DNA from 4 places in the Delftia sp. CH05 genome. Region 4 is predicted to be linked to each of the others. Evidence: predicted binding sites of a transcription regulator. Region 4 holds the regulator's gene; each other region holds the start of a gene.
The links. Region 4 encodes FNR, which switches genes on or off when oxygen is low (the NO sensors DNR and NnrR bind a similar motif). Its sites were predicted from a motif close to TTGATNNNNATCAA; they were not measured.
Positions count from the first base shown of each region.

Region 1: a site for FNR is predicted at 1,999-2,012, ahead of GRX31_RS21830 (hemerythrin domain-containing protein). Genes of this name have one in related genera too.
Region 2: a site for FNR is predicted at 2,705-2,718, ahead of clpB (ATP-dependent chaperone ClpB). Genes of this name have one in related genera too.
Region 3: a site for FNR is predicted at 2,311-2,324, ahead of GRX31_RS04250 (type IV pili methyl-accepting chemotaxis transducer N-terminal domain-containing protein). Genes of this name have one in related genera too.

Region 1 covers NZ_WUMG01000034.1:39,147-43,896, reverse strand. The annotation lists gene GRX31_RS21840 (SDR family oxidoreductase) at 1-743, shown strand, start outside; gene GRX31_RS21835 (MarC family protein) at 757-1,404, shown strand; gene GRX31_RS21830 (hemerythrin domain-containing protein) at 1,438-1,938, opposite strand; gene GRX31_RS21825 (hypothetical protein) at 2,185-2,772, opposite strand; gene GRX31_RS21820 (CsbD family protein) at 2,918-3,136, opposite strand; gene GRX31_RS21815 (ABC-type transport auxiliary lipoprotein family protein) at 3,660-4,328, opposite strand; gene GRX31_RS21810 (MlaD family protein) at 4,342-4,750, opposite strand, start outside.
Region 2 covers NZ_WUMG01000006.1:91,191-95,940, reverse strand. The annotation lists gene clpB (ATP-dependent chaperone ClpB) at 1-2,609, opposite strand, end outside; gene GRX31_RS07835 (AraC family transcriptional regulator) at 2,742-3,650, opposite strand; gene GRX31_RS07830 (DMT family transporter) at 3,755-4,648, shown strand; gene moaE (molybdopterin synthase catalytic subunit MoaE) at 4,658-4,750, opposite strand, start outside.
Region 3 covers NZ_WUMG01000003.1:148,244-152,993, reverse strand. The annotation lists gene GRX31_RS04255 (response regulator) at 1-350, opposite strand, end outside; gene GRX31_RS04250 (type IV pili methyl-accepting chemotaxis transducer N-terminal domain-containing protein) at 379-2,277, opposite strand; gene GRX31_RS04245 (ChaN family lipoprotein) at 2,439-3,323, shown strand; gene GRX31_RS04240 (putative bifunctional diguanylate cyclase/phosphodiesterase) at 3,327-4,750, opposite strand, start outside.
Region 4 covers NZ_WUMG01000045.1:12,603-17,352, reverse strand. The annotation lists gene ccoG (cytochrome c oxidase accessory protein CcoG) at 1-1,145, shown strand, start outside; gene GRX31_RS24800 (FixH family protein) at 1,203-1,517, shown strand; gene GRX31_RS24795 (hypothetical protein) at 1,699-1,986, shown strand; gene fnr (fumarate/nitrate reduction transcriptional regulator Fnr) at 2,068-2,787, opposite strand; gene hemN (oxygen-independent coproporphyrinogen III oxidase) at 2,949-4,331, shown strand; gene GRX31_RS24780 (sulfite exporter TauE/SafE family protein) at 4,337-4,750, shown strand, end outside.

The DNA.
Region 1 (4,750 bases), on a different contig from region 4:
AAGTCGTGCTCATCACCGGCGGCAGCCGCGGCATAGGCGCCGCAACGGCACGCATGGCAGCGCACCGGGGCTGGGACGTGGTGATCAGCTACCAGCACCAGCGCGATGCGGCCGAGGCCGTGGTGGCCGACGTGCAACTGGCCGGCACCCGCGCGCTGGCCGTGCAGGCCGATGTGGGCGACGAAGCCGAGGTGCTGGCCCTGTTCGGTGCGGTGGATGCGCAGTTCGGCCGGCTGGATGCCCTGGTCAACAACGCCGGTGTGGTGGACCGCGCGCAGACCGTGGCCGAGATGAGCGTGCAGCGGCTGGAGCGCATGTTCCGCGTCAATACCATCGGCAGCTTCATCTGCGCGCGCGAGGCCGTGCGGCGCATGAGCACCCGCCACGGCGGGAGGGGTGGCGCCATCGTGAACGTCTCCAGCATCGCTTCGCGGCTGGGCGCACCGGGCCAGTACGTGGACTATGCGGCCGCCAAGGGCGCGTTGGACGTGATGACGCTGGGCCTGTCCAAGGAAGTCGCCGCCCAGGGCATACGCGTGAACGCCGTGCGGCCCGGCTTGATAGAGACCGACATCCACGCCAGCGGCGGACAGCCCGACCGCGTCGAGCGCCTGGCGCCCAACGTGCCCATGCAGCGCGGCGGCAGGGCCGAGGAGGTGGCCGACGCCATCCTCTGGCTGATGTCCGACGGCTCGCACTACACCACGGGCAGCCTGGTCGATATCTCGGGCGGCAACCTCTAGCTCCAAGGCAACCATGGACCTCAAACCGCTGATCACTTTGGTGGCCATCATCAACCCGCTGGCCATCGTCCCCTTCTTCATCCACTACACCGAGGGATTCAGCGCCCAGCAGCGCCAGCAGACCATTCGCACGGCGGCGCTGGCCTCGTTCTGCGTGATCGCGGCCTGCGCCATCATCGGGCTGCAGGTGCTGGACTTCTTCAACATCTCGCTGCAGAGCTTCCAGGTGGGCGGCGGCCTGCTGCTGCTGATCAGCGCGATGAACATGCTCAACGCCCGCCCGGCCGAGGAACGGCCCAACGCGCCCACGCTGGCGGCAGGCGCGGAAAAGGCCGCCATGGGCAACAGCATTGCCGTGGTGCCGCTGACGATTCCGCTGCTGACGGGGCCGGCCTCCATGTCCACCGTGGTGATCTATGCCGACCAGGCACGCACCATCTGGCAGCACCTGGCGCTGGTGGGCTATGGCGTGGTGGTGGCGCTGGTGGTGATGGTCTGCTTTTCGCTGGCCGACCCGATTGCGCGCGTGCTGGGCAAGACCGGCATCAACGTGATGACGCGGCTCATGGGCCTGATCCTCGCGGCCCTGGCCGTGGAGGTGATGGCGGGCGGGCTGGTGAAGATCTTCCCCATCCTGGCCTCGCCCGCGATCGTGCCCTGAGCGGACTGGCTGGCCGATTGAAGGCCTGCCGGATCAGGCCGGCACGGCCCGCGCGCGGTCGGCGCTGCCGTCGCAGGCACCGCCGCAGCCCGTGATGGGCTGCTCGGGCAAGGCCTCGGGGTGGGCCAGCGAGCCCGTGGCGGGATCGAAGCCCGCGCTGCGCAGATGCAGGGCCAGCGCCGCATCCATGGTCTGCGCATGGTGCACGAACCAGGCCGCCAGCTCGCCCGCCATGCTGCGGATCACGGCCAGATCCCCCGCTGCCGCCTTGGCCACCCCCTCGCGCATCACCTGCAGCACCACCTTGTGCTGCAGGCTGTGGCAGTTGGTGCTGGTGAACCGCGTGGACTGCATCCAGCGGTCTTCCTGGTCGAAATGCACCTGCGTATGCGCGATCAACTCATCCCAGCGCGCGCACAGCTGCGCATCATCGGCCGCCTCCACCTCGGCCAGCAGCAGCACGAACTCCTGGTGCACCTCGTCCATGGCCGGCAACTCCAATGCCAGCGCTCCGCTCCATTCCAGCACGGCCATATGCTTCTCCTGCCTTCATCGTGAAAGCCTGCAGCTTAGGAACAGCACCGCCCAACCCGTTTGACCCACATCAGCCAACCCGAAAACAGCAAAGCCCCGCGAGCGGGGCTTGGTCAAGGCGGATAAAACTGGCGCGCCCCAACATCAGGGCCGCCAAGCAAGAGCCGCCTCGCGGCGAGGGCGTCGTCCCCCTCCCCCGCGAAGCGGGTAGAGAGGGGGAAGCGGAGTCAGCCGCTCAGGGGGAGCTTACTGTCCATATTTACGCTTGGCATCCGCCACGCAGGCATCCTTGGCGTCACCGCTCATGGTGTCGCAACGGGCCTTGGCAGCCTTGTAGTCGGCTTCGCGGGTTTCCTCGGCAGCGTCCTTGCGGGTCTCGGCCACGTTGGCGGCCTTGGCGGCAGAGTTGGCGGCAGGTTCGGCCTGGGCCTTGTTCACCTTGGCGGCTTCGACGGCACGCACATGGGCAGCCTTGGCATCCTTCACGCAGACATCCTTGGCGTCGCCCTTGAGGTCATCGCACTTTTCCTTGGCGATGTCGTAGTCCGCATCAGCCTTGGCCTTGAGTGCCTTTTCGCTGTTCTTGGGCGAAGGATTGCGGCGCGATTCCAGTTCAGCCTTGGCGACGTTTTCCTGGCCCTTGGCCTGCTTCTCGCAGACGTCCTTGGCGTTGTCCTTGAGCGGCTTGCACTGTTCCTTGGCAGCCTTGTAGTCGGCCTCGATCTGGTTCTTGGCGGCCGTGTGCTCGGCATTGGTCATGGCCATGGCGCCGGAGGCCATCAGGCCCAGGGCGACGGCGGACAGCATGTGGCGAAAGCGTTGCGGTGTTTGCATGATGGAACTCCTTGTATTTGTACTGAGGTGGCCCTTGGTGCCTGCGGCGGCGGGCCTTGGGTGCATGCCCTGGGGGCATGCCGGCTGTCGAGGAGCGGATGGGGGCGCCGGCCAGGGCGACCAGCCCATCCGCAGTCCACCCTCGTCAGTCTTCGAAGCGGAAGTCGGGGTTGCGCTTTTGCCAGTCGGTCAGCTGCTTTTCGGCAGCGTCGCGGGCCAGACCCTGGCGCTCCTGCAGCTTGCCCAGGAATTGCTCGCGCTTGCCGGCGATCACGTCCAGATCGTCATCGGTGAGCTTGCCCCATTGCTCACGGATCTTGCCGGTGAATTGCTTCCAGTTGCCCTTGATGCGGTCTTCATTCATGGCTTGTTCCTTTCAGTGATGTTGAAGTCGTGCCGTGCAATCAGGCCTTGTTTTTTCAAAGCCGCGATCTGCATCAGCGACGGTTCCACTGTAAAAAACCTGCGCGCCGCGCGCCGTAGTCTGGACCTAGTGTTGACGGTCGTCCCAGGGGCAGCCGAGACGGTGGGATCGGGACTACAGCCCCTGACGGACGCGCGGGAAGCGCTGGGTCAGGCGCGGCCCGCCCCTGCCCTGAGTACCCAGCCTTTTCCCCGTATGTCCGCACCTGCGCCGTGGCGGTTGCGGGGTTGCAAGCCTGCCGAAGGACAGGCTTGCTTCGTGATCTGACCTTTCTTGGCGAATCAAGAAAAGGGCAGTCGGCTGCCGGGCCGAGACCCGGCCTCGAAAAGCAACCATCCGGCAGGGGCAGAAAAAGTCCACTTGCTTGCAGAGCCAGTTGCCGAAAACAAAAAACGGCCAGCGGATGCAATGCACCCACCAGCCGTTCTCAAGAGAATGGATGGGCTGGAAATCCAGCAGCCGCTCAGTGCCCCTGCTGCCCCAGCCACGCATCGATCTGCGCAATGGCCGCATCCGTGGCCTTGGCCAGGGCCTGGGCGCCGCCCGCCGCATCGCCCGAAGCTGCAGGACTGCGCACCTCGAACACCTTCTGCCCGAGCAGGCGGTCCACGGCACCGCTTTGCTCGACCAGGGTGGCGCGCAGGCGCACCACGCCGGCACTGGAGCCGGGCGCGTCAAAGACCTGGCTGAACTCTTCGATGTCCACGCGCAGCAGCGTGGGCACGGCGCCTTGCAGGCGCGGCTGGGCCACGCTTTCGCTGCTGGCCAGCACGGGGCGCTGCAGGCCCAGTTGGGTGCGCAGGCGCTGCTGCAGCAGCAGTGCAGGAGGCTGGCTCCAGCGCGCCAGCTGGTAGGGGCGCAGTTCCTGGCCGTTGGCATAGGCCAGGCGGTAGAACATGGCCGTGCTGCCGTCGGACAGGGCGGGGGCCTCCACATCGGCCAGCGCCAGCGGCGTGCGTGCCTGCGGGGCTGCGGATGTGGCGGACTGCGCGGGCGTGGACAGCGGCGCCAGGCCGAAGTCATAGCGCGCGGGCTGGGCGGGGGGCTGCGGCAGGGCCGAGCAGCCGGCCAGCAGGATCAGGGCGGCGGCCAGTCCAGCGCTGGCCACGGCGGTCTTGCGAGATGGGGACATGCGGGTTCCTCGGTCAGGGCTGGGTGGCTGCAGACGGGGCGACGAAGCCGGGCTCGCCCGGCCCCGGACGGGCCTGGCCCGGCCCGTAGATCACGGCCTGCGGGTTGTCGCTGAAGCGGCTGGCCGCCGTGCCCATCTGGCGCGCGGCGCGCGAGACATCATCGGCCGCTCGGTTGGCGTGCGGCACCGTGCTGCGGCCCAGCGAATCGGCCATGCGGGTCAGTGCGCGCGTGCTCTGGGCGATCTGCTCCAGCGGCCCGTCCTGCGCGTTCACGCGGCGCACGGTCTGCTGCAGCTCGGACGCCACGGCGGCGGCTCCGTTGCTGGCCTTCTCCAGCGACTGCAGGGTGTTGTGGGCGTCGGCGGCGAGCTGCGGCACCTGGGTGGACAGCGTGCGGTCCAGGTTCTGCGTGAGCTGCTGC
Region 2 (4,750 bases), on a different contig from region 4:
GCGGAGTCTGCCGCATCGAACCGGAATACGCCCGGTTCCTGTACCGGGTCCACATGCACCGCAATCGTGCTCTTGGGCGGGAAGCGCCCTTCGAGCAGCAGTTTCGACAACGGATTTTCGATCCGCTGCTGTATCGCGCGCTTGAGCGGCCGGGCCCCGAAAACGGGATCGAAGCCCACCTTGGCCAGTTCGGCCAGTGCCTGGTCGGACACCTGCAGCGCAAGGTCCATTTTCTCCAAACGCCGCTCCAGCAGCTTGAGCTGAATCCTTGCGATCGACTCGATATTCTTCGCGTCGAGCGCGTGGAACACCACGGTCTCGTCGATGCGGTTGAGGAATTCGGGTCGGAAATGGTTCTTGAGTTCCCCCCAGACCGCGTCTTTCACATCATCGTAATCCTCGCCGACCATGGCCTGAATCAGCAAAGAGCCTATGTTGCTCGTCATCACGATGACCGTATTCTTGAAGTCCACGGTGCGGCCCTGGCCGTCGGTCAGCCGGCCGTCGTCCAGTACCTGCAGCAGCACGTTGAAGACGTCGGGATGGGCCTTCTCCACCTCGTCGAGCAGCAGCACGCTGTAGGGCTTGCGGCGAACGGCCTCGGTCAGGTAGCCGCCTTCCTCGTAGCCCACGTAGCCGGGCGGCGCGCCGATCAGGCGGGCCACGGAATGCTTTTCCATGAACTCGCTCATGTCGATGCGCACCAGATGGTCTTCGCTGTCGAACAGGAAGCCGGCCAGCGCCTTGCACAGTTCCGTCTTGCCCACGCCCGTGGGGCCCAGGAACAGGAAGGAACCGGTGGGCCGGTTGGGATCGGACAGGCCCGAGCGCGAACGGCGGATGGCGTTGGCCACGGCCGAGATGGCCTCGTCCTGGCCGACGACGCGGTCATGCAGTCGGTCTTCCATGCGCAGCAGCTTGTCCTTCTCGCCCTGCATCATCTTGGCCACGGGAATGCCCGTGGCACGGCTGACCACCTCGGCAATCTCCTCGGCGCCCACATGGGTGCGCAGCAATCTGTGGGCGGGCGCACCGCCCTGCCCTTGCTCGCTGGCCTGGGCTTCATTGAGCTGCTTTTCCAGCGAGGGCAGCTTGCCGTACTGCAGCTCGGCCACCTTGTTGAAGTCGCCCTTGCGCTTGAGCTCCTCGATCTGGATGCGGATCTGGTCGATCTCCTTGCGGATCTGCTCGGAGCCCTGGGCGCTGGCCTTCTCGCTCTTCCACACGTCTTCGAGGTCGGCGTACTCGCGCTCCAGGCTGCCGAGTTCCTCCTCGATCAGCTGCAGGCGCTTTTGCGAGGCCTCGTCCTTTTCCTTCTTCATGGCCTCGCGCTCGATCTTGAGCTGGATCATGCGGCGCTCGAGCTTGTCCATGACCTCGGGCTTGGAGTCGATCTCGATCTTGATCTTGGCCGCAGCCTCGTCGATCAGGTCGATGGCCTTGTCGGGCAGGAAGCGGTCGGTGATGTAGCGGTGGCTCAGCTCGGCCGCAGCCACGATGGCCGGGTCGGTGATGTCCACGCCGTGGTGGGCCTCGTAGCGCACCTGCAGTCCGCGCAGGATGGCGATGGTGTCCTCCACGGAAGGCTCTTCGACCAGCACCTTCTGGAAGCGCCGCTCCAGCGCCGCATCCTTTTCGATGTACTTGCGGTATTCATCGAGCGTGGTCGCGCCGATGCAGTGCAGCTCGCCGCGCGCCAGGGCCGGCTTGAGCATGTTGCCCGCATCCATGGCGCCGTCGGCCTTGCCGGCACCGACCATGGTGTGGATCTCGTCGATGAACAGGATGATGCGGCCCTCTTCCTGGGCCACTTCCTTGAGCACGGACTTCAGGCGTTCCTCGAAGTCGCCACGGTATTTGGCGCCGGCCAGCAGGCCTGCCATGTCCAGCGACAGCACGCGCTTGTTCTTGAGGCTTTCGGGCACCTCGCCGGCCACGATGCGCTGGGCCAGGCCCTCGACGATGGCGGTCTTGCCCACACCGGGCTCGCCGATGAGCACGGGGTTGTTCTTGCTGCGGCGCTGCAGCACCTGGATGGAGCGGCGGATTTCGTCGTCACGCCCGATCACCGGATCGAGCTTGCCGATGCGCGCGCGCTCGGTCAGGTCCATGGTGTATTTCTTGAGGGCCTCGCGCTGGCCTTCGCCTTCGGCGCTGTCCATGGTCTGGCCGCCGCGCACGGCGTTGATGGCCGACTCCAGGCTGGAGCGCGTCACGCCGCTTTCCTTGAGCAATTGGCCTGCGCGCGTGGAAGAGCCGCTGCTGTCGGTCAGCGCCAGCAGGAACAGCTCACTGGCAATGAACTGGTCGCCGCGCTTGAGGGCTTCTTTCTCGGTCGCCTGCAGCAGCCGGCCCAGCTCGGAGCCGACCTGCACCTGGTCCTGGTGCTGCACGCGCGGCAGATCTGCCAGGGCCTTCTCGGCCGCGGCCTGCAGCTGGCCCACGTTGGCGCCGGCGCGCTGCAAGAGCGAGCGCGGACCATCGTCCTGGCGCAGCAGCGCCACGAGCAGGTGCAGGGGTTCGATGTTGGATTGGTCACCGCCCAGGGCCAGCGTTTGCGCGTCGGCCAGGGCTTCCTGGAACTTGGTTGTCAGTTTGTCGATTCGCATGGTGTTTCTTTTCGCTCCTGAAACAGGGTCATTGCGATTTATCTGATACCGGCAGGGCAAATTTCAAGCCATGCCCAACCCGCAAGGACAGACGCTTGCGCCAGATCAAGGCCGGCGAGGCCGCCATCCTTCTCAAGCATTGCGCTGAAAGATCGAGAACTGCGTAGGCGTAACGCCCAAATGCGCCCGGAAGCTGCGCACCAGGTGGCTGGCGCTGGAAAAACCGCAATCCAGCGCCAGCTCGGCCAGCGGCGGCACGTTGCGCGCAGACAGGGCGCGCCGTGCCCGTGCCAGGCGCTGCTGCAGCACCCATTCGTGCACCGTGCAGCCCATGCTCTGGCGGAACATGCGCGCGAAATGGAATTCGGAAAGGCAGGCCTGTCTCGCCAGTGCCGGCAGCGACACGGCCTTGGAGTCATGCAGATGCGCCTCGATATGGGCAAGCACCCTGCGCCGCACGGCCGCAGAGAGCCCGCCCAGCGGCCGCTGCAGCGCCTGCACCTGGCGCGGCGTGGCGGACTGCAGCACCAGCCGGTCCACCAGCTGCTGGCCAATGGCATCGGCCGCCAGTTGCTGCTGCGGGTCCTGCCAGTCCAGTTGCATCAGCGCACGGGCACCGGCGTGGAAGGCCTGATCGTCCCCGTAGATCTGCGCACGCAAGGTGCGCGAGCGGGGCTCGGCATCCAGCATGCGGACCACGCGCCCCGCCCAGGCCAGGTCGGACACATACAGGTGCAGGAACTGCACGGGCGATCGCACCAGCCAGTGCGATTCGTCCTCTGGCGTGAAGATGCAGATGCGCCCCGGCGCCCCCATGGCCTCGGGCCGCGCCTTGAGTTGCGAGCCCTCGCCGCCGGCCAGGTAGACCGACAGCGTGTGGTGACCGGGCTGGCAGTAGCGCACCTCGTCGTCCACATTGGCCCAGACGGCCAGCTCCACCCCCTCGCTCAGGCGCACGCGCCGCTGCAGCCGGGCCTTGGAGCGTGACAGCACCTGGCACAGGTGGCTGGAGGGCAGCTCGGGCAGCGGCGTGGGCGTCATGGCAGCGATTGTGGTCCCGCAGCCATACCGACGCATGGCGCCAGGCCATCAAACCGCAGGAATCTGCCATGCCCGCCCAGCCTGCGGCGCCATCATCACCGGCCATGACTGCCACCCTCTATGCCCTGGTCGTGCTGATCTGGGGTTCGACCTGGATCGCCCTGAAGCTGCAGCTGGGCGCCGTGCCCGTGGAGCTGTCCATTGCCTACCGCTTTGCGCTGGCCGCCGTGCTGATGTTCGCCTGGCTGGCCTGGTCGCGCCAGCTGCGCGTGCCACGCGGCCCGGCGCTGCCGCGCGTGCTGGCCCAGGGCCTGTGCCTGTTCAGCTTCAACTTCGTGTGCTTCATGCATGCCAGCGAGACGCTGGCCAGCGGCCTGGCCGCCGTGGTGTTCTCCAGCGCCAATCTCTGGAACGCGCTGCTGGCGCGCATCATCCACGGCCGCAGGCTGGCGCGCCATGTGCTGGCCGGCAGCCTCTTCGGCCTTGCAGGCCTGGTGGCGCTGTTCTGGCCCGAGCTGCGCGCAGGCCGGCATGCCAGCCTGCCCGGCCTGGCCTGGGCGGTGCTGGGCACGCTGTGCTTTTCCTGCGGGAACATGCTGTCGGCCTCGCTGCAGTCCATGGGCTGGCGGCCGGCACAGACCAATGCCTGGGGCATGCTGGCCGGCACGCTGCTGCTGACCGGCTATGCGCTGGTGGCAGGCCTGCCCTGGCGCTTCGATGCCAGCTGGACCTATGTGGGCTCCTGGCTGTACCTGGCCATTCCGGGCTCGGTGATCGCGTTCACGGCCTACCTGACCCTGGTCGGACGCCTGGGCCCCGAGAAGGCGGCGTATGCGACGGTGCTGTTCCCCATCGTTGCGCTCAGTATCTCGGCCCTTTTCGAAGGCTATGTGTGGACGCCGCTGGCCGTGGGTGGCCTGCTGCTGGTGATGTTCGGCAACCTGCTGGTGTTCCGGCCGCCGCAATGGTTGCGGGGTGCCGCACTGCGCAGGGCCTGAAGCGTCAGCTCACTGGCGCCAGCGCGCCAGCGCCTCTTCGTCGCTGACGCGCGCATCCACCCAGCGCGCGCCCTCGGGCGTCTGTTCCTTTTTCCAGAAAGG
Region 3 (4,750 bases), on a different contig from region 4:
GACAGCAGGTCGCCGTCGATGGTCTTGAGCAGATAGCCCTGGGCGCCGTTGCGCAGCGCGGCCGCCAGGTCCTGGCCGTCCTCGCTCACGGTGAGCATGACGACGCGACTGCCGGGCGATGCGGCCCGCAGGCCCGCGATGGCATCGACGCCCAACACGCCGGGCAGGTGGTTGTCCAGCAGGATGACCTGGGGCGCCAGCGCGGGCACCAGGCGCAGGGCCTCGCCCGCGTCGCCGGCCTCGCCGACCACGCGCAGGCCCGCATCCTGGGCGATGAGGGCGATCAGGCCGCGGCGGAACAGCGTGTGGTCGTCGATGACGAAGACGGAGATGGGGCTGGAGAAGGACATGGGGCGGTCTTTTTCTTGCGGGAGCGTGTCACGCGTTCGAGGGGAGGCCCTGCGCCGGCGCCCCGGCCGAGGCCGACGGCGGCAGCTCGATCAGCACGCGCGTGCCCTCGCCGGGGCGGGAGTGGACATGGACCAGCGCCTGGGCCAGCAGGGCGCGCTCGCGCATGATGCCCAGCCCCACATGCAGCGAGTCCGGCGCCACGTCGGCGGGGACGAAGCCGCAGCCGTCGTCGCTGACCTCGAAGCGCCAGGGGTGGCGCCCCACGCGCAGCTGCACATGCCTGGCACCCGCGTGCTTGCGCACGTTGGACAGCGCCTCCTGCACCATGTGCAGCACCTGGATCTGCACGTCGGGCGCCAGCGGCAGGCCCTGGCCCGACATGCTCAGCGAGGTGGCGATGCCCGTCTGGTGCTCGAACTTGGACAGCGTGGCGCGCAGCGCGGCCTCGATGTCCTCGGCGCTGGTGCGCGTGCGGAAATGCACCAGCAGCTCGCGCACGTCGGCATAGCATTCGCGCACGCCCACTTCCAGCTCGCCCAGGCTGCGGTCGCGCGCTTCGTCGCGGCCCTTGGCCACGGCGTCGCGCAGCAGCTGGGTCTGGATCTTGAGAAAGGCCAGCGACTGGGCAATGGAGTCATGCAGCTCGCGCGCGATCAGGCCGCGCTCCTCGGCCACGGCGGCTTCGCGCTCCAGCGCCGTGGCGCGCAGGCTTTCCATGGCGCTGGCCAGGTGGCGCGCCATGGCGGACAGCAGGTCGCGCATGTCGTCCGTGAGCACCACGGTGGAGCGAAAGAACAGGTTGACCTCGCCCAACAGGCGCTGCTGCAGTTGCACGGGGATGCTGACCACGGTCTCGAAGCCGGCCTCGCGGCAGTGGGGCAGCTGCAGGTCGCTGGCCGGCGTGATGGGGATCACGCGCAGCCTCGCCTGCTCGCGCGGCTGGCCGCACAGGCAGGCGCCCGTGTGCAGGCAGTGCTCCTGCACCGACATGGACTGGGGCAGGCCGTCGCCGGCCAGCAGCACGTAGCGCTCGTTGGCCTCGTCGGACCAGCGCACCGTGGCCGCATCGGCCTGGGCCGCCAGGCGGACCTGGCGCACAAAGCCTTCGGCCAGGGACTGCAGGCTGGCGGCCTCCGACGCCTGCACGCTGACCGCGTACAGCGCCTGCAGCTGCTGGTGCTGCACGTTGAGGCTGGCGGTCTTCTCGCGCACCTTGTCCTCCAGCTCGGCGTGAGAACTTTGCAGCGACTGGGCCATGAGGTTGAAGCCGGCCGCCAGCTGGCCGAACTCGTCGTTCACCTCCACGCTCATGCGCGTGTCCAGGTGTCCGCGGCGCATGCGCTCCAGCGCCGAGCGCAGCTGGCCCACGGGATGCAGCACCAGCCAGTAGCTGGTGGCCATGAAACTCACGGCCGCGATGATGACCAGCGCCATCAGACACATCTGAAACAGGTGCAGGATGGCCGTCCAGCGCGAGAGCCGGTCTTCGATGGCTTCGACAAAGCCGTCCACCTCGCGCACGAAGGCGTCGGCGCTGCCCATGATGGCCTGCGCATCGGCCTGGTCCTCGGCCTGCCAGCGCGCGTGCAGCGCGCTCCAGTCGCGGCGTATGCGCTCGTAGCGCTCCCTGACCTCGTCGCTCCAGGGCACGAACAGCGGGCGCGACATGTCGCCGCTGCGCAGCAGGTCCAGGCTGGCGTCGAACTGCTGCGCGCGCGCCTGCCACTGCGCAGGCGCCTCGTTCTGGCGCGCCATGGCCATGCGCACCATGCTCATGCGCAGCCGCCCGGCCTCGTTCACGGCGGCCGCGCCGCCCTCCAGCTGCCAGGCCACCCACAGCGTGAAGCCGATCGATGCCACGGCCGCCAGCAGGCAGGCCGCGCCCATGAGCAGCAGCTTGGTCGAAAGCGAGGGCTTGCCATGCATGGTCGCACTGTAGCCACGGCGCATTTGCACGTCTTGACCTGAATCAAGCGCCACCCGTTTGCGCCGTGCCCCCGCCCCGATTCCTAGGATCCTTTCAACTGCCCCCAATGCCCACAGGGCCTATGGGGGCCCCGGGCAAGGCCAGTGATTAGCATGGCGCCATGCATGTCCGCTCCCACCTCCGCCCCTTCATCCGCACCCCGCGCCTTGCCGGCCTGGCTGCGGCCGCATGGCTGGCGGCAGCCCTTGCCGGCTGCGCCAGCTCCTCCGCCCCGGCGCGGGACTGGACGCAGCAGCTGCAGCGCTGGTCCGACGCGCCCATCGTGCTGCTGGGCGAGCAGCACGATGCGGTCGCCCACCAGGCCTGGCAGCAGGCCACGGTGGAGCAGTTGGCAAAACAGGAGCGCCTGGCCGCGCTGGTGATCGAGATGGCGCCGCGCACGGGCTCCACGGCCAGCCTGGCGCGCGACGCCTCCGAGGACGCTGTGCAGCAGGCCCTGCAATGGCAGGACGCCGCATGGCCCTGGCCGCGCTACCGCGGCGTGGTCATGGCCGCCGTGCGCGCAGGCGTGCCCGTGCTGGGCGGCAACCTGCCCCGCGCCGACATGAAGCAGGCCATGCGCAACCAGAACCTGGACACCCACCTGCCGCCCGAAGCCTGGCAGCGCCAGCTCGACGCCATCCGCGAAGGCCACTGCGGCCTGCTGCCCGACACACAGCTGCCGCCCATGGCCCGCGTCCAGCTGGCCCGCGATGCCAGCATGGCCGAGGTGGCCAAGGCGGCGATCAGGCCCGGCAAGACCGTGGTGCTGGTGGCCGGGCGGGGCCATGTCCTGCGCGGGGTGGGCATCCCGACCTGGCTGCCGGAGTCCGCAGCAGCCAAAGTGGCCGTGGCGCAGGCAGGCGAGACATCGGTGGCGCACGAATCCGATGTGGACTGGCTGCAGAAGACGGACGCCTTGCCGGCCAAGGACCACTGCGCAGAGCTGCGCGAGAAGTTCAGGAACCCGCCGGCACCGCGGGCGGATGCGGGTCGGGTGGACTGAGCTTCACCCCTGCACGGCCCACATCCCCTCGTTGCCCGAGACCCACTCGCCGAACGCCTGCGCAGGCATGGGCTTGCTGCACAGATAGCCCTGGAAGAAGTCGCACCCCTTGCCGCGCAGGAACGCCAGCTGCTCGGCCGTCTCCACGCCCTCGGCCAGCACCTTCAGCCCCATGGCATGCCCCAGCGCGATCACCGACCCGCTGATGGCCATGTCGTCGGCGCTGTGCGGGATGTCGCGGATGAAGCCCTGGTCGATCTTGAGCAGGTCCAGCGGGAAGCGCTTGAGGTGGGCCAGCGAGGAATAACCGGTGCCGAAGTCGTCGATGGCCAGCCGCAGGCCCTGGGCCCGCAGGCGGCGCATGACGGCCAGGGCCTCCTCGGGGCGCTCGGCCAGGGCGCTTTCGGTGATCTCCAGCTCCAGGCAGTGCGGGGCGAAGCCCGTGGCGGCCAGCGCGTCGGCGGTGGCACCGGCGATGTCGGTCAGCAGGAACTGGTGCAGCGAGACATTGACCGCGATGGTCATCTCGGGCAGGCCCTGATCGCGCCAGCGCTGGCCCTGGGCGCAGGCCTCGCGCAGCACCCACAGGCCCAGCGCGCCGATGACGCCCGAGCTTTCGGCCACGGGAATGAAGCGTGCCGGGGAGATGAGGCCCTCGTCCGGGTCCAGCCAGCGCACCAGGGCCTCGGCGCCCACCAGGCGGCCAGTGGCCAGGTCGATCTGGGGCTGGAAGTACAGGCGCAGGTGGCCCAGGTCTATGGCCTGCCGCAGCCGTGCCTCCATGGCCAGGCGCTCGCGCGCGGCCGAGGTCATGTCTTCCTCGAAGAAGCACCAGGCACGGCCGCTGCGCGACTTGGCGCCGTAGACGGCCGCATGCGCGCCCTGCAGCAGGTCCTGGGCATTGCCGGCGTGGGAGGGGTACATGCAGATGCCCACGCTGACGCCGGCCATGACGGACAGGCCGTCCGGCGAGCTCCAGGGCTGGCCGGCCGCCGCGATCAGTTGCCGTGCGCGGGCGATGGCGTCGCCGCGCTCGCTCATGCCCTTGCACAGCACGGCCAGTTCGTCACCGGCCATGCGACCTATGAGGTCCTGGGGACCCAGGGAATCGTGCACACGGGCGGCGATGTGGCGCAGCACCTGGTCGCCGATGGCGTGGCCGTAGCTGTCGTTGACGTCCTTGAAGCGATCGATGTTCAGCAGCATTACGGCCAGCGTGCCCTGCTCGGCGGCCGCCTCGGCCACGGCGTCTTCCAGCAGCGCTGTGAAGCGCACGCTGTTGGGCAGGCCGGTGAGCATGTCGCGGTGGGCCAGGAATTCGAGCTGGGCCTCGCGCGCCTTCTCGGCCGAGATGTCGGTGAACATGCACACGTAGTGCGTGACCTTGCCCTGTGCGTCCTTGACGGCGCTGAGCGACATGCGCTCGG
Region 4 (4,750 bases):
TGCTGATCATCTCGGCGCTGGCGCTGTTCCTGTTCACGGCCGTGGCCGGTCGCCTGTGGTGCGGCTTTTCCTGCCCGCAGACGGTCTACACCGAAATCTTCATGTGGGTGGAGCGCAAGGTCGAGGGCGACCGCAGCGCGCGCATGCGCCTGGACAAGAACGGCTGGACTTTTGAAAAGCTCTGGAAGAAGTCGCTCAAGCAGTTGCTGTGGATTGCCATTGCCCTGTGGACCGGCTTCACCTTCGTGGGCTACTTCGTGCCCATCCGCGAGCTGGGCGGCGAGCTGCTGGCGCTGCAGGGCAGCTGGCAGGTCTTCTGGGTGCTGTTCTACGGCTTCGCCACCTATGGCAACGCCGGCTACATGCGCGAGCAGGTCTGCAAGTACATGTGCCCCTATGCGCGCTTTCAGAGCGCCATGTTCGACCGCGACACCATGATCGTCAGCTACGACACGGGCCGGGGCGAGCCGCGCGCGCCTCGCACCAAGAAGGTGGACTACAAGGCCCAGGGCCTGGGCGACTGTATCGACTGCAAGATGTGCGTGCAGGTCTGCCCCGTGGGCATCGACATCCGCAACGGCCTGCAGTACGAATGCATAGGCTGCGGTCTGTGCATAGACGCCTGCAATTCCATCATGGACAAGATGGAGTATCCGCGCGGCCTCATCCGGCTGACCACGCAGAACGCCATGGCCGGCCTGTGGCGGCGGGCCCAGGTGCTGCGCCGCATCTTCCGTCCGCGCGTGCTGGTCTACTCGGCCGTGCTGATCGGCCTGAGCATGGCCATGATCGTGAGCCTGGCGCTGCGCCAGTCGGTCAAGGTCGACGTGATACGCGACCGGGCGTCGCTGTCGCGCATCGTCGCGGGCGGCAAGCTGGAAAATGTCTACCGCCTGCAGATCATGAATGCCACCGAGCAGGCCCAGCGCTACCGCATCAGCGCCCATGGCCTCGACGGGCTGGAGCTGGCGTCCGAGCAGGAGGTCGAGGTCGGCCCGGCCGAGACGCGCGGCATTGCGGCGCGGCTGCAGATTCCCTACGGTTCCGCCGAGCCGGGCTCGCACACCGTATTCTTCGATATCGATGCCGTGCATTCAGGCGCGGGACGCGCGTCCGAAAAGGCCGTCTTCCTGGTGCCCCGGTGATATGTCTGGCCGGCACCGCCCAGGCTGCGCCGGCTGTTTGAAAGAAAGAGGTTATCCATGTCTTCCAGTCCCGCAGTCTCCGCGCCCGCCACGGCCCCTTCGCATCCGGACGCCGGCAAGCCCTGGTGGAAGTTCGCCCATGTCTGGCTCGTGGTGGCCGGCCCGGCCGCCGTCGTGGTGGCTGGCGTGGTCACGGCCGTCATTGCGATCAATGGCGCCGATCCCGTGATCGATCCTGACTATTACCGCAATGGCATCACCATCAACGAGCGTGCCGATGGCGTGCGCGAAGTGCCCAAGAGCCTGGCGCCCGCGGTCACCGGCCGCAACCACGCGGCCACGCCCGCGCAGGACCATCCCACGGACCGCTGAAGGCAGGAAAATGCCGTGCACAAGGCCGCAGTCGCGGCCTTTTTGCATGGTGGATGGCATCTCCAGCATGCGCGAGGGCCAAGGGTTTCCTACAGGCAGTGCAGGGTGCGCAGGGCTTGGCACGGTGCGCGGGCGGCGCGCACAATGAAAGCCACCCCTCGACAGCTCAAGGAGATCGCTGATGTTGGCCCAACGCTGGATGTGGATTGCCTGGCCGGCCTTTCTGGCCGCCGCCGTGATGGAGATGCTGGTATTCGCCTTCGTGGACCCGCTGGAGCTGCACTGGCTCGGCGACCTGGGCTGGTCGCGGCAGGGAATCTACACGCTGGCCTTCTTCGCCTTCTGGGGCGTGACCATGCTGTCCAGCCTCATGACCACCATGCTGGGACGCTCCACGCACGATCTCAACGACGGCGTGGTCTCCGAGCCGGACCCAAATCTGGCCATGCAGGGCCTGGGGCGCGATTGAACCTGCGTGCACTGCAATGGCAATGAACAAGGCCCGCGACAGCGGGCCTTGTTCATTGCCGGGGGGCGGGGCCTTGCGGCCTCACTGGCACTGCTGGCTGTTGACGATGCGCTTGAGCGCGTCCGTGTCCAGGATGCGCAGATGGCGCTGGCGCACCTCGATGATGTTTTCTTCGGCAAACTTCGAGAAGGTGCGGCTCACCGTCTCCAGCTTCAGGCCAAGGTAGCTGCCGATTTCCTCGCGCGTCATGCGCAGCACCAGTTCCGACTTGGAAAAGCCCCGGGCGTGCAGGCGCTGCACCAGGTTGAGCACGAAGGCGGCCAGGCGCTCCTCGGCACGCATGCTGCCCAGCAGCAGCATCACGCCATGCTCGCGCACGATCTCGCGGCTCATGACCTTGTGCACATGGTTTTGCAGGGCCGTGACCTCGCGCGACAGGTCCTCCAGCTTGTCGAAGGGCATGACGCAGACCTCGGCGTCTTCCAGCGCGACCGCATCGCAGGTGTGGTGGTCGTTGACGATGCCATCCAGGCCGATGATCTCGCCGGCCATCTGAAAGCCCGTGACCTGGTCGCGCCCGTCCTCGGTGGCCACGCAGGTCTTGAAGAAGCCCGTGCGGATGGCGTACAGCGAGGTGAAGGACTCACCGTTGCGAAACAGCAGGCCGCCGCGCTTGACCTTGCGGCGCGTGGCCACGATGTCGTCGATGCGCTGCATCTGCTCGGCATCCAGGCCCATGGGCATGCACAGCTCGCGCAGGTTGCAATTGGAACAGGATGCTTTGATGGTCTGAAGGTTCATGGAGTAAACATCAGCGGCGCAGCAGTGCGCCGGCGGTGACCTCGTGGATGGCGATGAGTTGGATCAAATTGTCGCAGCACTGCCGCGAACAACTCTTGATATGAGTCAAGGACGCGGCCAATGGGCTGCGGCACAGTGGACGACATTAGAGGAAAAAACCCATGACCGCTGTCACCCCAGAGCTGCTGCGTCGCTTCGACGTACCGGGGCCCCGATACACCTCGTTCCCCACGGCCGATCGTTTCGTGGAGGCTTTCGGTGCTGAAGACTATATCCTGGCACTTGAGCACCGCAAATCGAGTACCGCAGCGCGGGCCATGCCTTTGTCGCTGTATGTGCATGTGCCGTTCTGCGAGTCGCTGTGCTACTACTGCGCCTGCAACAAGATCGTGACGCGCCACCACGATCGCGCGGCCGTCTACCTGGACTACCTGGCGCGCGAGATGGCCTTGCACACGGCCCATTGCGGCAAGGGCCAGGCCGTCAGCCAGCTGCACCTGGGCGGCGGCACGCCCACCTTCTTCTCGGACGATGAACTGCGCACGCTGATGGCCCTGCTGCGCGAGCATTTCAAGCTGGAGCCGGGCGGCGAATACTCCATCGAGGTCGATCCGCGCACCGTCAGCGTCGAACGCCTGGCCGTGCTCAAGGAACTGGGCTTCAACCGCCTGAGCTTCGGCGTGCAGGACTTCGACGAACAGGTGCAGATCGCCGTGCACCGCGTGCAGCCGGCCGAGCAGGTGTTCGCGCTGGTGGCAGCGGCACGGCAGCTGGGCTTTGCCTCCATCAACGTGGACCTGATCTACGGCCTGCCCAAGCAGACGCCCGAGTCCTTCGAGCGCACGCTGGCCCAGGTCAATGCGCTGCGGCCCGACCGCATCGCGCTCTATGCCTATGCCCACCTGCCCGAGCGCTTCAAGCCGCAGCGGCGCATCGCGGCCGAGGACCTGCCCCAGGGCGCCGACAAGCTGGCCATGCTCTCGCGCTCCATCGCGGCCTTCATGGACGGCGGCTATGTCTACGTCGGCATGGACCACTTCGCCTTGCCCGAGGACGCGCTGGCCGTGGCCAAGCGCCAGGGCCGGCTGCATCGCAACTTCCAGGGCTACAGCACCCAGCCCGACTGCGACCTGATTGCGCTGGGCGTGTCGGCCATCGGCAAGGTGGGGGCCAGCTACAGCCAGAACGCCAAGACGCTGGAGGAGTACTACGACGCCATCGACGCCGGCCACCTGCCCGTGGTGCGCGGCCTGGCACTGTCGCGCGATGATCTGGTGCGGCGCGCCGTCATCATGGCCATCATGTGCCAGGGCGCCGTGCTGTTCGAGCCCATGGAGCAGGCCTGGCTGCTGGGCTTTCGCGAGTACTTCGCCCCCGAGCTGGCGGCGCTTCAGGACCTGCAGGCCAAGGGGCTGGTGCAGATCAGCGACGAGGGATTCCAGGTCACGCCCATGGGCTGGTACTTCGTGCGTGGCGTGGCCATGCTGTTTGACCGATATCTGCAGGCCGACAAGAACCGGGCGCGGTTTTCGAGGATCATCTAGGCCCCATGCTGTTGTCGCTGCTCTGGACCGCTTTGATCATGGGGCTCGTCGGCGGGCCCCATTGCCTTGCCATGTGCGCCGCGCCCTGCGGCGTGGTCACGGGCGGGGCGGGGCAGGGCACGGTACAGGGTGGTGGGCAGGTGGTCGCCGTCCATGGACTGCAAAGCCGGCTGTGGCTGCGCACGGCGCTGTTCCATAGCGGGCGGCTGGCCGGCTATGCCAGCCTGGGCGCTGCCTCGGCGCTGGCCATGGAAAGCCTGTCCTGGCTCACCAGCCAGACCACGGCGCTGCAGCCGTTCTGGACGCTGACCCATGTCGCCGTGATGGCCTGGGGCCTGGCCATGATGGTGCAGGCCCGCCAGCCCGCCTGGCTGGAGTCTGCGGGCCGCGCCGCCTGGCGGCGCGTGCAGCCCTGGGTG